Regions from separate parts of the Roseburia sp. AF15-21 genome, predicted to be linked through region 3. Evidence: predicted binding sites of a transcription regulator. Region 3 holds the regulator's gene; each other region holds the start of a gene.

Region 1 (4,753 bases), 160 kb from region 3:
TTTTAATTCCGTGCAGGTACCACACTATAATTATGTGGGAGATTCTATTTTAGGATACAAGTCACACATGGGAGCAGGTTCCATCACATCCAATGTAAAATCCGATAAGACACTGGTGGTAGTAAAATCTGCTGATGAGAAGATGGAAACCGGACGTAAGAAATTCGGTGCCATGTTAGGAGATTTTGTAGAGGTCGGCTGTAATTCCGTATTGAATCCGGGAACGGTCATCGGACCACATACCAATATTTATCCGCTTTCCCCGGTACGTGGAGTAGTTCCGGCGCATTCTATTTATAAGAATAAGAATGAAATTGTAAGTAAAGCAGAAGGTTAAACGGATGGAAATTTACCCGCAGAAGTTACCTGCGGTAGCTGCTTGCAGAAAAATGACAATAGAAAATTAAGAAATGAATGGTTGACAAAAACAGCTGTATGCATTACTGTATTAATTAAGTAATACATACGGCTGCTTTTTAGTTGGACGAGAACTTTGAAAAGAGTGTTTCTCGCAGTATATACGGGAAGCTTACAAAGAGTGTTTCTCGTGAATTTTGGAGGGTGAAAATGTTAGAAGTACAAGAGCTTACTAAGAAATATGGAAAGAATGTAGCAGTGGACCATGTCAGCTTTATGGTGCAGGATGGTCAGGTCGGTATCCTGCTTGGACCAAATGGTGCCGGAAAATCAACCATTATAAAGAGTATTGCAGGACTCCTTCGTTATGAAGGTGGTGTTGGTATTAATGGAATGAAGGCAAGAAGCCTGGAAGCGAAGAAAATATTTGGCTATGTACCGGAGATTCCGGCAATGTTTGAAGCACTGACGGTGCGGGAGCATATCGAATATGTGAAGCGGGCATATAACAGTGACATTACAGAGGAAGAAATAGATGCACTGCTGACACGTTTTGAACTTCTGGATAAACAGGAGAAGCTGGGAAATGAATTGTCCAAAGGAATGATGCAGAAGGTCAGTATCTGTTGTGCACTTGCTATTCATCCAAAGGTTGTGATGTTAGATGAGCCAATGGTTGGACTTGACCCGGCAGCCATAAAAGAACTGAAAGAAGTTGTGCTTGAGTTAAAAGAGAAAGGCTGTACCATTCTTATCAGTACCCATATGCTTGAAATGGTAAAAGATTTGTGGGATGTGATGTTTGTAATGGAACAAGGGAAAATTATAGCAACATTTAACAAAAATGAAATTGCGGATAAAGACATAGAAGAACTGTTCTTTGAAGTGACAGAACCAAAGACTGGTGGTGAAGAACATGAGTAGTCTTTCCTTTGTTTTTTTCCAGACCATTAAGAATAAAGTGAAGCGGAGCCTGAAACGGCCACAGACTTTTCTTGCACTGGTATTTGTTGTTTTATATGCAGCATTGGTATTGTATGGACTTGGTTCCATGTCTGTCGATTTCGGATTAAACAGCCCGGAAGGAATTGCAACTGTTTTATCCGTACTGATGGTTATGATTGTTCCGGCAAATCTGATTTCCTATATCAAGAGAAAAGGACTGTTGTTCCGCCCGTCAGAAGTACATTTTGTATTTGCTGCACCGGAAGAACCGAAGAAAGTTATTCTTCATGCCGGAATGAAGCAGTTCTTAACCAATTTTATTGTTGAACTATTTGTACTGGTACTTGGAATTGGTGTATTTGGTGTTACACCATATAAGATGATTTTATATTTCCTTTATGCTGGTGTACTGGAAAATATTTTAGAGGGAGCGTTAATGATTATCTGCTATGGAAATGAAACACTTCCTAAACAGTTCTTTACCGTACTTACCTATATTATGTATGGAGTAATGGCAGCTTTTGCACTGGTGGCAATCTACTTTGTTTCGGTGAAAGGCATGCAGTTATCTGTGTTTGTGGACTTAATCCAGCTTCCGGTGGTACAGCTGATTCCGATTATAGGCTGGGAAATTGCATTGATTCAGCTTATTATTATAGGTCCTGCAGGAATCAATGTGGTGGCAACCGTACTTCTTTTAACCAGTACTGTTTTTCTGGTACTTTATGCGAAAAAGATGAAGTGTACCGGAGAATTCTATGAAGATGCTGCAAAATTTGCAGAAGATTATGATGACCGGATGAAACGCTCGAAAAAGGGCGAGGTTGTAGTGGGAAATGGCAAGAAAAAGTATTTACGGAATGTAAAGATGGCTTATAAGGGAACTTACGCTAAAGCAATTTTCTACCGGCAGGTATTAGAATACCGTAAAAACCGTTTCTTTATCTTTGGCTGGAATTCGGTGCTGTTTCTGGTTATAGGTGTGGCAATTGCGGTTGTCTCTTATTATAATAAAATTTCCAGCCAGCCTTTTAAAATGTTTGTAATTCCGGGCGTCATTGCCTATGTTATCTTTATTTTCAGCGGTTATAAGACGAAGTGGTCGAAGGAACTGGCAAATCCATACACCTATCTGATTCCGGACAGTAATTTTAAGAAAATGTGGTATGCCACCAAAATGGAGCATATCCGTGCGCTGATTGACGGACTTCTGATTACGCTGCCGGGCAGTATCGTAATGGGACTTCCGGTGTCTTACATGATTTTGACCGTCATTTTATATATGTGCCTGAATGCTAATAAGCTTTATATGAATATGCTGGCAGATGTCGTGATAGGGAAAATGTTTGGAGAACTGGGCAGAACGATTCTTCGGATGCTGTTCCAGGGACTGGTATTATGTGTCGGAATCATTGTGGCAGTAGCAACGGGAGCGTTCATTTCCGTGACTGCAGGATTTATTATGATGATAGTCGTTATATTCCTGCTGACACTGGTTGGAGCAATCGGAGCATCCTTTGCATTTGAGCGGATGGAGGCATTAGATTAACAAATTGAGAAAATTAAGGGGCATTTCCTGTAAAAAAGACTGGACTAATGTAAAAAAATGTGAGAAAATGAGGGCGGTGTGTTAAATGTATAACAAAGTTTAACATGATATATATTTCATATCGAAAGGAGTCTTATAATGATTTACACGAAGGAAGTCGAAAACATGTGTCCTGTTGCCAAGGGCGCAAAACATGAGCCAGCTCCAATTCCAGAAGAAGGAAAATGGGTTCATTCCAAAAAAATTGAAGATATTTCAGGATTTACACACGGTGTAGGCTGGTGTGCACCACAGCAGGGTGCCTGCAAGCTTTCATTAAATGTAAAAAATGGTGTGATTGAAGAAGCACTGGTTGAGACAATCGGATGCTCAGGTATGACACATTCAGCAGCAATGGCAGCAGAGGTCCTTCAGGGAAAAACAATTCTTGAAGCATTAAATACTGACCTTGTTTGTGACGCAATCAATACAGCAATGAGAGAATTATTCTTACAGATCGTTTACGGACGTACTCAGAGTGCATTCTCTGATGACGGACTTGCAGTAGGTGCTGGTCTGGAAGATTTAGGAAAAGGACTTCGTTCCCAGGTTGGTACTATGTACGCAACAAAGGAGAAAGGTGTTCGTTACTTAGAGATGGCTGAAGGTTATGTAACAGGCATCGCTCTTGACGAGAACAACGAAGTTATCGGATATCAGTTCGTTTCTCTTGGAAAAATGACAGACTTTATCAAAAAAGGTGATGACCCTAACACTGCATGGGAAAAAGCAAAAGGCCAGTATGGTCGTGTAGCTGATGCTGTTAAGATCATTGACCCAAGAGAAGAGTAAGAAAGGAGAGACGAAGATAATGGCATTATTTGAAGGATATGAAAGAAGAATTGACCAGATTAACGCTGTATTAAACAGCTATGGTATCAGCTCTATTGAAGAAGCTGAAAAAATTACAAAAGATGCTGGACTTGATGTATATGATCAGGTAAAGAAAATCCAGCCTATCTGTTTCGAGAACGCTTGCTGGGCTTACACTATAGGTGCAGCAATCGCAATCAAAAAAGGATGCAAAAGAGCTGCTGATGCTGCTGCAGCAATCGGTGAAGGTCTTCAGGCATTCTGTATTCCAGGTTCTGTTGCTGACCACAGAAAAGTAGGTCTTGGACATGGTAACCTTGGAAAAATGTTATTAGAGGAAGAGACAGAGTGTTTCTGTTTCTTAGCTGGACACGAGTCCTTTGCAGCTGCTGAAGGTGCAATCGGAATCGCTGAGAAAGCAAACAAAGTACGTCAGAAACCACTTCGTGTTATCTTAAACGGACTTGGAAAAGATGCTGCACAGATTATTTCACGTATCAACGGATTTACATTTGTTGAGACACAGTATGATTACAAAGCAGCTAAACTTAACGTTGTATATGAAAAAGCATATTCTAACGGACTTCGTGCAACTGTAAAATGTTACGGTGCTGATGATGTTCAGGAAGGTGTTGCAATCATGCATCATGAGAACGTAGGTGTTTCCATTACCGGTAACTCTACCAACCCAACACGTTTCCAGCATCCGGTTGCAGGTACATACAAGAAAGAATGTATCGAGCAGGGTAAGAAATACTTCTCTGTAGCATCCGGCGGTGGTACAGGACGTACCCTTCACCCAGATAACATGGCTGCAGGTCCTGCTTCTTATGGTATGACAGATACTATGGGACGTATGCACTCTGATGCACAGTTTGCAGGTTCTTCTTCCGTACCAGCTCACGTTGAGATGATGGGCTTAATCGGAATGGGTAATAACCCAATGGTTGGTGCTACAGTAGCAGTTGCCGTTTCCGTAGAGGAAGCAGCAAAAGCTGGTAAATTCTAAGAAAGTGCGTAAAATCAACACTTTTAAGAGTATTAAGATGT
Region 2 (4,753 bases), on a different contig from region 3:
AAGATTGATGAAGACGGACTGTATCATGCATTCGAACGGCTGCATCTGCTGGGGTAGGATTTGAAGTAAAAACAATTTTCTTATGATAGAAAAAGGAGGTGTGGTTCGTCAACTTAGGAGACATGATAAGTACAGTTAGGGGCACTTATCATGCCTCTCTTAAGTTGACGAACCGCACCGTTACTTTTGCATACACAGGAAAAATCGCATGCCTGCATACAGATTTGGTGAACACCGCAATAAGAAGAGAAATTCGTAAAGCGTGATTCCCATAGTTTACAACGGAAGAAAAGCCGGTTTTCTCTTTTCGAATACAGTAAAATACTGAAAGCCTGCGGCCTTTAAAATATCCGGTACTTTTGCAAAATCAAATGCAACATGCTCCGGTTTGTGGGCGTCGGCACCGATGGTAATGATTTCACCGCCTAGTTCGTGATAACGTTTTATAATATCTTCTGTTGGATTCGGATGTCCCAGACCATATTTGAAACCACCGGTATTGATTTCAATTCCTTTTCCCATATCAATGAGCTTTTCTAAAATTGCATCAATGACATCGGCATATTTCTGATAAGAATATTCAAGGTTTCGGTTTGGACCGTAGCGTACCACATAATCGATATGTCCATATACATCAAAATGATCAAATACCGCAAGATTTTCCAGGATAGATTCAAAATATTCCAGATAAGCCTGCTGTTCGGTTTTTCCTTCAAAAAAGCGGGAGTAGTAAGGGTCTTTGCCGTGGATTACATGGGAAGAGCCGATGACAAAATCAAAGTCATACCGGCTTATCAGTTCCTGATGTTTCGCTGCAAGATGAGGCTGCAATCCAAGCTCAATGCCGGTCAGCACTTTTATTTTATCTTTGTATTGCTGTCCCAGCTTCTGGATAGTTGGGAAGTAGACCGGAGTGTCTAAGATAAATTCCGGTTCATCCTCCGGATGTTCTTTTGGATAATCATAATCCATATGGTCGGTAATGCAGATTCCGCCAAGTCCCAGTTCGATAGAGGCTTTAATCATGGATTCCGGTGAGGTCTCACTGTCGGTAGAAAAAGCAGTGTGCATATGTGTGTCCCAAAGCATAGTGTGTTCCTTTCTGTGGGTGGTGTATGGCGGGTAAGGTTGTGCAGGTGGGGAACTGGATGAGAAAGCTTCTTCCCAAAAGCACCGGAACGTTTGTATGTAAGAAGCCGGCACTTCAACCTGCAGTATTTTTCTTTCTTTTATAATAAGCAGTCTTTCCAATGTTTGACAGTATACTGCATTTTGTCTGCCGGCGTGCGGATACCGTGAACAGCGTCTGTTAGGGGCTCGTAGAATTCCTTTTGCAACCCGGCAACGCTGGTACATGGATGTACCAGCGAGGCACAATCTGAATATGGATATGAATTTGTGCCGGTTGCCGCAAATCAAATATCTTTGCAGGAATTCTTAGAGTCCCTTCAGACAAAGTGTGGTATCCGCTGCTGGCAGACAAAAGCAGTATCCGGTCAAAGCAGCCGGAAAGACAGCCTAATTTCAAGAAAAATACTGCCCGTGAAGTGCTGCGGATTCTCACATCATAACTGTTCCAGTGTTTTCGGGGAGAAGCTTTCCTATTCCTTTCGCCTACATATTGCACAAACCTTACCCGGTGTTTACACATTTCTACTAAGAAAAATGTTACATTTTCACAAGTATAGTAAAATCTTTGTATATAATACACAGAATACTATAATAGAAATTTGACAATCTGTCAAAAGACAGTATGAAAAATGGAAAAGCTATTGTAACATTTGTTTGAAAATGAGAAAGAAGAAATAAAAATAGTGAAAAAATTAACAAAGTGATGGGAACTACTTGAACTTTCGACAAAAATTGGTTAGAATAATACCAGATTGGGTACAATCCCAAATAAAGATATTTTATATTAAATTTCTAGGAGGAATTAATAATGGCAGTAAGAGTAGCAATTAATGGATTCGGCCGTATTGGTCGTCTGGCATTCAGACAGATGTTTGGTGCTGAAGGATACGAAGTAGTAGCAATCAACGATTTAACAAGCCCTAAAATGTTAGCACACTTGTTAAAATATGATTCTTCTCAGGGTAAATATGAGCATGCTGATGAAGTATCCTGCACAGATGATTCTATCATCGTATGTGGAAAAGAAATCAAAATCTATGCATTCCCAGATGCAAACAACTGCCCATGGGGTGAATTAAAAGTTGACGTTGTATTAGAGTGTTCAGGTTTCTATACAAGCAAAGAAAAAGCACAGGCACACATCAATGCAGGTGCTCGTAAAGTTGTTATTTCTGCTCCAGCAGGTAATGACCTTCCTACAATCGTATACAACACAAACCATGAGACATTAAAAGCATCTGATACAATCATTTCAGCAGCTTCTTGTACAACAAACTGCTTAGCACCTATGGCTGATGCATTAAATAAATATGCTCCAATCCAGTCTGGTATCATGGTAACAATCCATGCTTACACAGGTGATCAGATGACTCTTGATGGACCACAGAGAAAAGGTGATTTAAGAAGATCTCGTGCAGCAGCAGTTAACATCGTTCCAAACAGCACTGGTGCAGCAAAAGCTATCGGACTTGTTATCCCAGAACTGAACGGAAAATTAATCGGATCTGCTCAGCGTGTTCCAACCCCTACAGGATCTACAACAATCTTAACAGCAGTTGTTAAGAAAGCTGGCGTTACAAAAGAAGATATCAATGCAGCTATGAAAGCAGCAGCTAACGAGTCCTTCGGATACAATGAAGACGAAATCGTATCTTCTGATATCGTTGGAATGAGATTCGGTTCTCTGTTCGATGCAACACAGACCATGGTTAACCAGGTATCTGATGATCTGTACGAAGTACAGGTTGTTTCTTGGTATGATAACGAGAACAGCTACACATCTCAGATGGTTCGTACAATCAAATACTTCAGCGAGTTAGCATAATTTACGAGAGAAACCCGCAAAGCGTGTTTCCCGTAGTTTAACGAACAATCACTGCACGGTAGACTACTTTTTTAAGCGACAGGCTGCCAGAGTGCAGATAAGACTCAGGAAAAGGGTCCGGTCTTTTAGGACCGGGCTCTTTCTTGCTATTAGAAATAAAATTTAAAGGAGACTACTTAATATGTCATTAAATAAAAAATCTATAGATGATATTAATGTAAAAGGACTTCGCGTTCTTTGCAGATGTGATTTCAACGTACCATTAAAAGAAGGAAAGATTACAGACGAGAACCGTCTGGTTGCAGCACTTCCTACAATCAAGAAATTAATCGCTGATGGTGGAAAGGTTATCCTTTGCTCCCATTTAGGAAAAGTAAAAACAGAAGAAGACAAACAGACCAAAACTCTTGCACCAGTAGCAGCAAGACTTACAGAGTTATTAGGACAGGAAGTTAAATTCGTTGTTGACCCTGAAGTTGTTGGTGAGAACGTAAGAGCAGCAGTAGCAGCTATGAACGATGGCGATGTTATCTTACTTGAGAATACACGTTTCAGACCAGAAGAGACAAAGAACGGAGAAGCTTTCTCTAAAGACCTTGCTTCTATCTGTGATGTATTTGTAAATGATGCATTCGGAACAGCTCACAGAGCACATTGTTCTAACGTAGGTGTTGCACAGTTAGTTGACACTGCAGTAGTTGGATACTTAATGCAGAAAGAAATCGACTTCCTTGGAAATGCAGTAGAGAATCCGGTAAGACCATTCGTTGCAATTCTTGGTGGTGCAAAAGTTGCTGATAAATTAAATGTAATCAACAACTTACTTGAGAAATGTGATACCTTAATCATCGGTGGTGGTATGGCTTACACATTCTTAAAAGCAAAAGGATATGAAATCGGAATCTCTTTAGTAGATGATACTAAGATCGATTATTGTAAAGAAATGATGGCAAAGGCAGAGAAACTTGGAAAGAAACTTCTTCTTCCGGTAGATGCTGTAACAATCAAAGATTTCCCAAATCCTATCGATGCTCCAGTTGAAGTAGAAACTTATGATGCAGACAAGATGCCGGCAGACAGAGAAGGCTGTGATATCGGACCTAAGACACAGACACTTTTCGCAGATGCTGTTAAGACTGCTAAGACTGTTGTTTGGAACGGACCTATGGGTGTATTCGAGAACCCAACTCTTGCAGCAGGTACTATTGCTGTAGCAAAAGCTTTAGCTGATACAGATGCAACAACCATCATCGGTGGTGGAGATTCTGCAGCAGCAGTTAACCAGCTTGGATTCGGTGACAAAATGAGCCATATCTCAACAGGTGGTGGAGCATCCTTAGAGTTCTTAGAGGGTAAAGAGCTTCCAGGCGTTGCAGCAGCAAATGATAAATAAGTAATCAAAGCACATGCCTGTATGCAGGCAAAAGCTTATATATTTAAGAAAGAAGGACATTTTAAAATGGCAAGAAAAAAAATTATTGCCGGCAACTGGAAAATGAACAAAACTCCTAGCGAGGCAGTTGCGCTGGTAAATGAATTAAAACCATTAGTAGCAAACGAAGACGTAGATGTAGTATTCTGCGTACCAGCAATTGATATTATTCCAGCAATGGAAGCAGCAAAAGGTTCTAACATCTGCATCGGTGCAGAAAACATGTATTTTGAAGAGAGCGGAGCATACACAGGAGAAATCTCTCCGGCAATGCTTACAGACGCTGGCGTAAAATACGTTGTATTAGGACATTCTGAGAGAAGAGAATACTTCGCAGAGACAGATGAGACTGTAAATAAGAAAGT
Region 3 (4,753 bases):
GATTAAGCGAGGGGAAAAAGTTGCTTTAATCGGAAATAACGGTACCGGGAAAACCACCATTTTAAAGATAATCAATGGAATTGTAGACGCAGATGCCGGGGAGATAAAGCTTGGAAGCAATGTGGAAATCGGATATTACGATCAGGAACAGCAGAACTTAGACCCGGATAAGACGTTATTTGATGAAATTGCAGATGCTTATCCGAATCTGAAGGCAACGAAGATTCGAAATGTGTTAGCAGCATTTTTATTTACGGATGATGATGTGTTTAAGCGGATTCGTGATATCAGTGGTGGAGAAAGAGGGCGTGTTTCACTGGCAAAACTGATGTTATCCAATGCAAACTTCCTGATATTGGACGAGCCGACCAACCACCTTGATATTATGTCAAAGGAAATTTTAGAGTCAGCCATCAATTCCTATACCGGAACGGTGCTTTATGTATCCCATGACCGTTATTTTATTAATAAAACTGCCAGCAGAATTCTTGATTTAAAGAATGAAACAATTCTAAATTATATTGGAAATTACGATTATTATCTGGAGAAAAAGGAAGTTCAGGAGTTAGCGGCGTTTGGCACAGCTACACAGGATCGTGCAGACAATTCAGTGGCAAAAGGAAATGTCATTGTTTCCGATGGAACTGGAGAAAATAATGGAACAGAGCAGATATCCGGCGGAGGAAAACAGAAGTTAAGCTGGGAAGAAATGAAGAAACAGCAGGCAGCAAAACGTAAGCTGGAAAACGAATTAAAGCGTACAGAAGATGAAATTGCTAAGAGAGAGGCAAAGATAGAAGCATTAAATGATGAACTGTCAAAGCCGGAGGTAGCATCAAATTCCTATGAATTAAACAAAATCCATGAGGAGCAGATGCAGGAAGAGGCAGCGCTGGAAGAACTCTATGCAAAATGGGAAGAATTAAGTTTACAGAAAGATTGTTAAAGTTGTAACACATTGACATCCTTTCGGCAAGAAACTATAATTATTGTAGGGTATTGAGAGCAGGAGGAACTGGCAGAATGAGCAAAGAAATATCACAGGCAGTAATTCGTAGAATGCCAAGATATTACCGATATCTGGGGGAACTTTTAGATGAAGGGGTAGAACGTATTTCATCGAATGAACTGAGTGCAAGAATGAAAGTGACCGCATCGCAGATCAGACAGGATTTAAATAATTTTGGTGGTTTTGGACAGCAGGGATATGGTTACAATGTACAATTTCTGTATGAAGAAATCGGAAAGATTATGGGATTAAATGAACAGCATAATATTATTATTATTGGAGCTGGTAACTTAGGACAGGCACTTGCCAATTATGTGAAGTTTGAAAAACTCGGCTTCGTCATAGTAGGATTGTTTGACGTGAATCCGGAGTTATGCGGAAAATCCATTCGTGGCAATAAAATCGAAATGATTGATAAACTGGAAGAATTTGTAAAGACACATAAGGTAGATATTGCTACACTGACTATGCCGAAAGAAAAGGCAGATGCTGTGGCAAACCAGCTGGTAAGCCTTGGTGTACATGCAATCTGGAATTTTGCCCATGTGGATCTGGAAGTGTTGGATGAAAATGTTGTAGTGGAAAATGTACATTTATCAGACAGCCTGATGCAGTTATCCTATAATATGACAAAGAACAAAAGGAAAAAGGAAACGCTGGAATAGAGGTGTTTTGCATGAAAGATGACAAGGAATTTCTGGAAGCATTAGAAAGCAGAAAAGTACCAATACTTGTATTGGATCAGAAATGGCACAGGCTTTTTGCTTTAAGCGGAAAAACCAGTGAAATCAAGCAGCTGGAAGAAAAGTTAAATCAGTTGTTAGAACAGCAGGGAAAGCTTAATAATGATTTGAAAGAACTGAAAAAGACAAAGAATCGGTTGATGAAAAGCATTGTTGTCAACATGGAAGGAACTCATGAGGAAAATGAGGGGGATATTTCTTCCAGAAAATTAGATGAAGACAAGAGACTGATTGATGAAGTCAATGTCAAAATGGAAGAAATTGAGGATGAATTAATTGAACTTCCACGAAATATAAACAGTGCAAATCAGGAACTTATGTTAGAAAGCATGCGTTACTGCTATGAGAGACTAAGACAGAACAGCAAAGAAGCAGATGAAATTACGGCCTGGATTGATAAGGTAAGGGTAGAACTTAAGAAAAATATCATCAAAAAACAGAACCGTGAAATCAACAACCGGCAGATTTATTCTTATATGCATGATATTTTTGGTGTGGATATTTTAAATATATTTGATCTGCGGCAGGAAGATGAAGACCGTCTGCAGGGGAAAAAAGCGGTGGAAAATGCGGACGAAAGGAATTAATTTATGGAATATCTTGTAAATTCCCGGGAAATGAAAACATGTGATACCAATACAATCGAACATTTTAAAGTGCCATCCATGGTTCTAATGGAGCGGGCAGCACTTTCTGTGATAGAAGTAATACAGGAAAAAGAAATTTCATGTAACCGCGTGCTGGTAGTGTGTGGAACCGGAAATAATGGCGGCGATGGTATGGCAATTGCAAGATTGTTATACTTATCCCACATTCCGGTTGAAGTATATCTCTATGGAAATAAAACACATTTTTCAAAGCAGGCAAAAGAACAGTATGAAATCCTGACATCATATGGTGTACCATTTATTGATGAAATGGAGGATGCAAATTCCTACAGCCTGATTATTGATGCGTTATTTGGTATAGGATTATCACGAAAATTAGATGATGAACTGGTGCACTTGATGGAACGGCTAAACCAGAGCAGTGCCCACCGGCTGGCGGTGGATATACCATCCGGTGTCTCGGCAGATAATGGAGCTGTATTAGGTGGTGCATTCAAAGCAGATGATACCGTAACCTTTGCTTACTGCAAGACCGGAATGGTGTTATTTCCTGGTGCAGAATACTGCGGAAATATTACGGTTAAGGATATCGGAATTGGAGAAGAAAGCTGGTTAGATAAAAGACCTGCAGCTTATGCAATCACAAAGGAAGATTTAAATTTTTTAAATAATCGTGCTGCTGATTCGAACAAGGGAACCTTTGGAAAAGTCCTTTTGGTTGCCGGAAGCGTGAATATGGCAGGTGCGGCGGTTCTTGCAGCAAAGGCAGCTTATCGCAGTGGCTGTGGTCTGGTGAGAATATATACACCGGAAGAAAACCGTATTATCTTACAGACAGCAGTGCCGGAGGCAGTTCTTACTACCTATTCTGCAAAAAAGGCTGATACACAGCAGCTGATAGAATGTCTGTCCTGGGCAGATGTTATTATTTTAGGACCTGGAATTGGCAAAAGTGATGTGGCACACAGTATTGTAAAGACGGTACTTAAGAATGCGGCAGTACCAATGGTAGTAGATGCCGATGCATTAAATATCATAGCAGAGCAGACCGAACAGCTTCTTCGCCCGCATACAGAACTGGTATTAACGCCACATCTGGGTGAAATGTCCCGGTTAAAACAGCTTGCCGTTTCCTATATCAAAGAAAATATTGAGCAGGTTGCGGAAGATTTCGCAAGGGAATATAATGTAATCTGTGTTTTGAAAGACAGCAGAACGGTAACGGCAATTCCTTATGGGAAAACATTTATTAACCGGAACGGTAACAGCGGAATGGCTACTGCGGGAAGTGGTGATGTACTGAGCGGAATTATTGGAAGTCTGATGGCGCAGGGCCTATCTGCAGAGCAGGCGGCACCGCTTGGGGTATATGTACATGCGGCGGCAGCAGATGAACGGAGCAAAACAGTTTCAGAGCATGGACTGACTGCAGGCGAAATTATAAACGGATTATCCGATGTGTTGTCATAATAATAATTTGAGGTGAATGAAATGAAAAGATATAGCAGGGTATATGCCAGCGTGAATCTGGATGCGGCCATTGAGAATATGGAGGCAATGCACCGGCTTTTAAAGAAAGATACCAGCATGTTTGCGGTAATTAAAACAGATGGATACGGACATGGTGCAACGGAACTTGCCCGTGTATTAGAGCCGCTTCCGTATCTCCATGGCTTCTGTGTGGCCACAGTGGAAGAAGGCGTAATTTTAAGAAATCATGGAATTAAGAAACCGATTCTGATTCTTGGTTTTGCATTCCCGGATGAATATGATATTATTGTAGAACAGAAATTAGAGCCTGCCGTATTTACGTATGATATGGCAGTTGCACTATCTGAAGCTGCAACAAAGAAAAATCAGGATGTGGCAATTCATATTGCAGTGGATACTGGAATGAGCCGGATTGGTTATCAGGTGGAAAAAGAAAATGCAGGAGAGATAGCGCAAATCAGTAAGCTGCCACATATAATAATGGAGGGGATTTTTACCCACTTTGCAAGGGCAGATGAAAAGGACAAAACGGGTGCCCATAAGCAGCTTGAACTGTTTCAGAAAATGATTGCAATGTGCAAAGAAGAAGGCGTTATTTTTCATCATGCACACTGTTCAAACAGTGCAGGAATTATTGATTTGCCGGAAGCAAATATGGACATTGTAAGAGCGGGAATTACATTATACGGACTCTGGCCATCGGATGAAGTGCAAAAAGACAGACTGTCAATGCACCCGTTAATGGAATTAAAGAGTCATGTTTCTTATGTAAAGACACTGCCGGCTGGAAGGGAAATCAGCTATGGTGGAACCTATACCACAACCAGAGAGACGAAGGTGGCAACGATTCCGGTCGGTTATGGAGACGGTTATCCGAGAACTTTATCTAACAAAGGTTCTGT

Evidence for each region. Region 3 encodes Rex, which represses fermentation and respiration genes when NADH is low (regulators of the CRP and FNR family bind a similar motif). Its sites were predicted from a motif close to ATTGTTAANTANTTAACAAT; they were not measured.
Region 1: a site for Rex is predicted at 2,929-2,948, ahead of DWW33_RS01810 (iron-sulfur cluster assembly scaffold protein). Genes of this name have one in related genera too.
Region 2: a site for Rex is predicted at 1,812-1,831, ahead of gap (type I glyceraldehyde-3-phosphate dehydrogenase). Genes of this name have one in related genera too.

The regions. Positions count from the first base shown of each region.
Region 1 is NZ_QUHG01000001.1:369,029-373,781, reverse strand. Features, by position in the region: gene DWW33_RS01825 (UDP-N-acetylglucosamine pyrophosphorylase) at 1-337, shown strand, start outside; gene DWW33_RS01820 (ABC transporter ATP-binding protein) at 568-1,281, shown strand; gene DWW33_RS01815 (putative ABC exporter domain-containing protein) at 1,274-2,851, shown strand; gene DWW33_RS01810 (iron-sulfur cluster assembly scaffold protein) at 2,990-3,682, shown strand; gene DWW33_RS01805 (GGGtGRT protein) at 3,702-4,712, shown strand.
Region 2 is NZ_QUHG01000002.1:118,431-123,183, forward strand. Features, by position in the region: gene DWW33_RS03510 (HAD family hydrolase) at 1-57, shown strand, start outside; gene DWW33_RS03515 (histidinol-phosphatase HisJ family protein) at 277-1,089, opposite strand; gene gap (type I glyceraldehyde-3-phosphate dehydrogenase) at 1,940-2,956, shown strand; gene DWW33_RS03525 (phosphoglycerate kinase) at 3,138-4,349, shown strand; gene tpiA (triose-phosphate isomerase) at 4,416-4,753, shown strand, end outside.
Region 3 is NZ_QUHG01000001.1:207,359-212,111, forward strand. Features, by position in the region: gene DWW33_RS00970 (ABC-F family ATP-binding cassette domain-containing protein) at 1-946, shown strand, start outside; gene DWW33_RS00975 (redox-sensing transcriptional repressor Rex) at 1,024-1,674, shown strand; gene DWW33_RS00980 (hypothetical protein) at 1,686-2,339, shown strand; gene DWW33_RS00985 (NAD(P)H-hydrate dehydratase) at 2,343-3,830, shown strand; gene alr (alanine racemase) at 3,852-4,753, shown strand, end outside.